DNA from 2 places in the Pseudonocardia sp. ICBG162 genome. Region 2 is predicted to be linked to the other one. Evidence: riboswitches for the same ligand, from Rfam matches in the RefSeq annotation. Region 2 holds a riboswitch; the other holds the start of a gene.

Region 1 (3,402 bases), on a different contig from region 2:
GGCGGCGCAGGGCCGCGCGGCGTCGTCGCGGGGGCGAGCTACCAGGCGCGGGTGTTCGGGGCCCGCTCGGCGATGCCGATGGGCCAGGCGCGGCGGCGCTGCCCGCACGCGACCGTCCTGCCGCCCCGGTTCTCGCTGTACAAGGCGCTGTCCGAGGAGGTCATGGCCGTCCTCGGCGAGTTCTCCCCGGTGCTCGAGCCGGTGTCGGTCGACGAGGCGTTCGTGGAGCCGCCCGACCTCGTGGGGGCCTCCCCGGACCGGGTGCGGGAGTGGGGCACCCGGCTGCGCGGCGCGGTGCGCGAGCGCACCGGGCTGCCCGCCTCGGTGGGTGCCGGGTCGGGCAAGCAGGTCGCGAAGATCGCCTCCGAGCTGGCCAAGCCGGACGGGCTGCGGGTGATCGCCCACGCCGAGCAGGCCGCCGTGCTCGACCCGCTGCCGGTGCGGTCGCTGTGGGGCATCGGGCCGGTCTCCGGCGAGGCGCTGCGGAAGATCGGGATCGAGACGATCGGACAGCTCGCCGCGATGGACGCCCGCGAGGTCGCCGGAGTGCTGGGCGGCGCCGTCGGGTCCGAGCTGCACCGACTGGCCCGCGGCATCGACGACCGTCCGGTCGCCCCGCGCGGCGCGGCCAAGCAGATCAGCGCGGAGACGACCTTCGACGCCGACCTGACCGCGATGAGCGCGGTGCACACCGCGGTGGAGTCGATCTGCGTCGCCGTGCACCGGCGCCTGGTCGCCGACGGCCGGACCGCCCGCACCGTCACGGTGAAGGCGCGGACCGGGGACTTCACCACCCACACCCGCTCCGAGACCACCCCCTTCGGGACCCGGGACCTGGCGACCCTGGTCGCGGTGGCCCGGCGGCTGGCCGAGGGCGCCGTCGGCGAGGGCGGGGTGCGGCTGCTGGGGGTGTCGGTGTCCGGCTTCGGCGACGAGCCGCCACTGGCGCTGTTCGACGCGGTGCCCTCGGAGAGCGGGTGGACGACGGCCCCGGCCTCCGACTCCCCGCCCGCGCCCGCCGGCCCGGCCGCCGCGGCGGGGGTGACCGTGCTCGACGCACCCCCGGAGAGCGACGCAGCCACCGGGACCGGCGCGACCGTGGAGCCCGGCGACGTGCCCGGCCCGCTCCGCCCGGACCGGCCCGACCGCGAACCCGACCCGGACCGGCCCTGGCGCGCCGGCGACGACGTCGCCCACCCCGAGCACGGCCACGGCTGGGTCCAGGGCGCCGGGCACGGGCGGGTCACCGTGCGGTTCGAGACCGCGCTCACCGGCCCCGGACGCACCCGCACGCTCGACGCCGCCGACCCGGACCTCACCCGGGCCGACCCGCTGGGCAGCTGGCGGGCCTGAGCCCGGGCCCCGTGCGGGCTCAGCCGATCAGCGGGCTGCGGTGCGGCGGTGCGACGCGGCTGCCCTCGGCGACCCGGGCGCGCAGCGCGGGGGCGGTGCGGGCCAGCCCGTCGAGGACGGCGCCGAGCGCGGCGTCGCCCGCGGGGTCGCCCCCGACCAGCAGCACCGCGGCTCCGGCGGGCCCGGCGGCGGCCCAGGCCCCGATCCGGGCGACGGCGTCGCGCGGTGTGACCGGCTCGACCCGCCACGCCTCGGCGTAGAACAGGGCGGTCGACTCGGCCTGCGGGAAGGCGAAGACCGTCTCGGCCTCGGCCAGCAGGTCGTGCGCACCCGGGCGGGGCGCGTCGTCGCCGGACGGGTCGGTACCGAGCACCACCAGGTCGTGGCTCATCGCATGTCCTCCTCGAGGGTCCGCGCCCTCACCAGTGGGAATCCGCGACGACGGGCAGTGTCCTGGCTCCCGGATCGGCACGCCCTCCCCGGCCTTCCCCCCCTCGCGGGCGGTGGCGCCGGTGCGGGGAGGGCACTCCCCGGTGACAGTGGCGGGACCGCGCCGGACTCGCACCGGCTTCCTGTTCCGTCGTCGGCCGGGAGCCCATCACGCGACCGGGTTAGCGGTCAACAGTCCCCCGCCCGGCCACTCCCCGCAGATGGTCGAGCAGGTCGTGCTCGGCCAGCGTCCCGAGCAGCGGCCCGTCCGGCCCCTCCCGCACGGGCAGCGCGGCGCCCCGGTGTGCGGCGAGCACCCCGAGGACGTCGTGCACGGAGCCGTCCGGGTCCAGGGCGGGCAGCTCCGGGTCGGGCGTCGTGCCGTCGGCGGGGCGCATCACCTGGGCGACGACGACCCGGCGCAGCGCCTCGTCGGTCGGGGTGTCGGCGGCGAGGTCGATCCCGCGTCGCAGCAGCTTGAGCGTGTAGATGTTGTCCCGCGACACCAGGTTGGACAGGCCGGTGGCCAGGACGACGGCGGCCATCAGCGGCAGGATCAGGGCGTAGTCGCCGGTGAGCTCGAACACGATGAGCACCGCGGTGATCGGGGCGTGCGCGGCCCCCGCGAACACCGCCGCCATGCCGACCAGGCCGAACGCGCCGGGGTGCAGGTCGAGCGCCGGGAACAGGGCCGCGGCGGCGTAGCCGAAGGCGGTCCCGGCGGTGCCGCCGACGAACAGCGACGGCGCGAAGACGCCGCCGGACCCGCCTATGCCGATGGTGAGGCTGGAGGCGAGGATCTTCCCGACGACGAGCAGGAGCAGGAACCCGACGACGTACCGGCCGCCGATCGCGGCCTCCAGCACCGGGTAGCCCACGCCGTACATCTGGGGCAGCGCCAGCAGCAGCGCGCCGAGCAGCAGCCCGCCGACGGCCGGGCGCAGCCACTCCGGGCCGCGCCAGACGGCGTCGCAGGCGTCCTCGACGGCGTAGAGGATGCGGGCGAAGGCCCAGCCCAGCAGCCCCGCGAGCAGCCCCAGCAGCGCGTAGAGCGGCAGCTGGGCGGGGCTGCCCAGGTCGAAGTGCGGCAGGGTCAGGATCGCGCGGTCCCCGGCGATCACCTCGGCGACGACGTTCGCGACCACCGAGCTGATCACCAGCACGCCGAAGGCCTCGGCGCTGAACGACCGCAGGATCAGCTCCAGGCCGAACACCACCCCGGAGATCGGGGCGTCGAACGTCGCGGAGATGCCGCCCGCGGCGCCGCAGGCGACCATCAGGACCAGCCGGGTGGCGGGCACCCGCAGCCACTGCCCGATGGCCGAGCCGAGCGCGGAGCCGATCTGCACGATCGGGCCCTCCCGGCCGACGGAGCCGCCGGTGCCGATGCAGATCCCCGACGCGAGCGCCTTCACCGCGGCGACGGTGGCCGGGATCCGCCCGCCCCGGCGCGCGACGGCGAGCATCACCTCCGGCACCCCGTGCCCGCGGGCCTCCGGCGCGAACCGCTGGACCAGCGGGCCGTACACCAGGCCGCCGAGCACCGGGGCGACGAGCAGGAACCAGACCCCCAGCCCGGGCAGGTGCGGCGAGGCGACCCGGCCGGCGTCGGAGAAGTCC
Region 2 (3,402 bases):
CGAGGCGACGGCGTCCGCCGCCTCGGTCACAGTGGGGACGACAGCCTCGGACACGCGGGTATCTCCTTCGCGGGCCGCACCGGCTCTGGTGCGGAGAAGAGCGGGACCGCAGCCAGCGGGCCCACCCATCCGAGTATCACCTCGGATGGCTGGGCCCGCTGGTGCGACGGTGGACGTCCTGACCTGCGGATCAGGTCAGCAGGTCGTCCAGGTCACCGTTGATGGAGTGGTCGACGACCGGGCGGACGGTCTCGAACGTGCACTCCTTCGGGTTGCCCGGGGTGCAGGCGTCGCCGAGGACGTGGTTGGTGATCCGGTCGACGTCGGCCGCGTCACCGATGATGGTCGGCGCGTTCTCGTAGAACTTGGTCGGGCCGATGCCCAGCCGGTTCTTCGAGTAGGTGTCCTGCTTGACGTCGGCGAACTTCTCCGGGATGCCCACGTCGCGCAGCAGCCGGATGGAGGCGGCGAGCGCGGCGTCGGCGGCCTGCGGCTTGGTCATGCCGCGGGTGTCGACACCCATCGCCTCGGCGATGTCGGCGAAGCGCTCGTAGACGACCGGCATGTTGAACGCCCACACGCGGGGCAGCGCGATGGCGTTGTTCAGGCCGTGGTGGGTGTCGTAGAACGCCGACACCGCGTGGCTGATCGAGTGGATGATGCCGAGGCCACCGGAGTTGAACGCCTGGGCGGCGATGTACTGCGCGTACATCATGCCCTCGCGGCCGGAGAGCTCCTGGCCGTTCCAGACGGCCTTGCGCAGGTTCTGCGAGGTCAGCTTGATGGCGTGCAGGGCGTTGCCCAGCGACGGCTGGAAGTCCAGACGCGAGACGTAGGGCTCCGAGGCGTGCGCGAGCACGTCGAACCCGCACTGCGCGGTGTAGTCGATCGGGCAGTCGTAGTACAGCACCGGGTCGTCGATCGCGAGGGTGGTGACCGACTGGTCGTCGAACGCGACGTACTTGTGCGGGTTGTCGGGGTCGGTCGTGGTGTCGGTGATGACGTAGGCCCACGAGGTCTCCGAGCCGGTGCCGGCCGTGGTGGAGACCGCGATGTGCGGCGGGTTGGACGGGTTCTCGGACTTGTTGAAGCCCTCGAACTCGTTGACGTTGCGGCCGTCGTGCGCGACCGAGATGCGCGCGCCCTTGCAGGCGTCGTGCGAGGAGCCGCCGCCGATGGAGACGAAGGAGTCGCAGTTGTTCTGCTGGTAGAGGCCCACAGCGTCCATGACGTTGTAGTCCTTGGGGTTCGACTCGACCTTGTCGTACAGCACGACCTCGAGGCCGTGGTACTTCATCGACTCGACGATCTTGTTGACGATGTCGGTGCCGCGCAGGCCCGACGTCATGACCAGGGTCTTCTTGAAGCCCAGCTTCAGGGCCTCCGGGCCGATGAGCTCGTGCGACCCCGGACCCATGAGCGCACGGGGGAACGGGTGGAACTCCTTGATGGGGAACGGCTTGAGCAGCTCGTCTACCTGCATGTCAGCCCTTTCTGAGGCAGGTGGATGGGTCGAGACCGCACGCTATGACCCCTGTGGCCGCGGGCACAGGGGTGATCGCCATTACCCCTCGGGAGACCGGGCAGGTTCCCCCTCCGAACGGAGGGGCGCAGGGTGAGGTCGCCCTCGACCCGGGTGACGGGGAGGGTGTGAAAGTAATGCCAAGCTATGGCAACAAGGATCATTCGGCAACAGTTCGGCCGTCGGGCCCGGGGTAGTGTCGGGTCGCCGACGGTTCGTGCCGGCCCGGGAACGGGGCGTCACGAGGCAAGAGGGAACCCGGTGGGAATCCGGGACTGCCCCGCAGCGGTGAACGGGAACGACCGCCGTCAACAGCACTGGGAGCCATCCCGGGAAGCGACGGCCAGTAGGTCTGAGCAGTGTGCCCGTGAGTCCGAAGACCTGCCGCCGGTGCGTGCGCCGTCCGGCGTGCGCGGATCCGTGGCCTCGCGGGAGGGCCGGGCGGACGACCGGGCACCGTCGTGCCCGGCGGTCGCAGGCGCCCCGTGCCGGCGACGGGTCCTCCACCGCACTCGCGAGGAGAGAGGGCCGTGAGCATTCCTTCCAGCAGCACCATCGGCAGCACCGTCCTGGGGTACCCCAGGATCGGACCGGACCGGGAGCTCAAGCGGGCGACCGAGTCGTACTGGGCCGGGCGGACCGACGCGTCCGCACTGCACGACGTCGCCGCCGGGCTGCGCCGCGACACCTGGACCGGGCTGCGTGACGCCGGGCTCGGCTCGGTGCCGGGCAACACGTTCTCGTTCTACGACCACGTCCTGGACACCGCGCTGGCGGTCGGGGCGGTGCCGGAGCGCTTCGCCGGCGTCACCGACCCGCTGGAGCGGCTGTTCGCGATGGCCCGCGGCCGCACCGGCGCCCCGGCCTGCGAGATGACCAAGTGGTTCGACACGAACTACCACTACCTGGTCCCCGAGGTCGGCCCGGACACCCGGCTCGCGCCGGGCAGCCGCAAGGCCCTCGACGAGTTCCGCGAGGCCCTGCGCAGCGGGATCACCACCCGCCCGGTGCTGGTCGGGCCGGTGACCTTCCTGCTGCTGTCCAAGCCGGCCGACGGCGCACCGGAGGGCTTCCGCCCGCTGGACCTGCTCGGGCCGCTCGTCGAGGTCTACCGCGACCTGCTCGCCGAGCTCGCCGAGGCGGGTGCGGAGTGGGTGCAGCTCGACGAGCCCGCCTTCGCCGCCGACCGGACGCCCGAGGAGGTCGCGGCGCTGCGCCGGGCCTACGACCGGCTCGCCTCGGCGACCCGGCGGCCCAAGATCCTCGTCGCGTCGTACTTCGGGGAGCTGGGACCCGCCCTGCCCGCGCTCGCCGCCACGGCCGTCGAGGGGCTGGCGCTCGACCTCGTCGCGGGGGCCGCCGACCTCGACGCCCTCGACTCCGGAGGCCCGGTGGTCCCGGGGCTGGACCGGAAGGTGGTGCTGGCCGGCGTCGTCGACGGGCGCAACGTGTGGCGCACCGACCTGGACCGGGCGCTGGCGACGGCGCAGCGGCTGGTCGGCGCCGCGGGGCGGGTCGAGGTCTCGACGTCGTGCTCGCTGCTGCACGTCCCCTACGACCTGGCCGCCGAGACGGCCCTGCCCGGCGACGTCGTCGACATGCTGGCGTTCGCCCGGCAGAAGGTCACCGAGGTCGTGCTGCTCGGACGCGCCCTGCACGAGGGACCCGACGCGGTCGCGGCGGAGCTCGACGCCGCACGGGCCACCCGGGAGCGGGTCGCCGCCACCGCGCGCCGCGACGAGCGGGTGCGGTCCCGGCTCGACGCGCTCGGCCCCGACCACTACCGGCGCAGCCACGGCGACGTCCGGGCGAAGGTCCAGCGCGAGGCGCTCGGCCTGCCCGTCGTCCCCACGACGACGATCGGCTCGTTCCCGCAGACC

What was found. Region 2 has a riboswitch for cobalamin ahead of metE (5-methyltetrahydropteroyltriglutamate--homocysteine S-methyltransferase). Riboswitches for the same ligand answer to the same signal wherever they lie in the genome.
Region 1: another riboswitch for cobalamin. It lies ahead of KPL60_RS15525 (hypothetical protein); the one in region 2 lies ahead of metE (5-methyltetrahydropteroyltriglutamate--homocysteine S-methyltransferase).

What each region holds. Positions count from the first base shown of each region.
Region 1 covers NZ_JAHLJD010000017.1:301,945-305,346, forward strand. Annotated here, with positions in the region: gene KPL60_RS15520 (DNA polymerase IV) at 1-1,353, shown strand, start outside; gene KPL60_RS15525 (hypothetical protein) at 1,373-1,744, opposite strand; cobalamin riboswitch at 1,779-1,968, opposite strand; gene KPL60_RS15530 (chloride channel protein) at 1,965-3,402, opposite strand, start outside.
Region 2 covers NZ_JAHLJD010000031.1:832,549-835,950, reverse strand. Annotated here, with positions in the region: gene KPL60_RS28730 (MoxR family ATPase) at 1-54, opposite strand, end outside; gene mdo (NDMA-dependent methanol dehydrogenase) at 191-1,483, opposite strand; cobalamin riboswitch at 1,717-1,926, shown strand; gene metE (5-methyltetrahydropteroyltriglutamate--homocysteine S-methyltransferase) at 2,053-3,402, shown strand, end outside.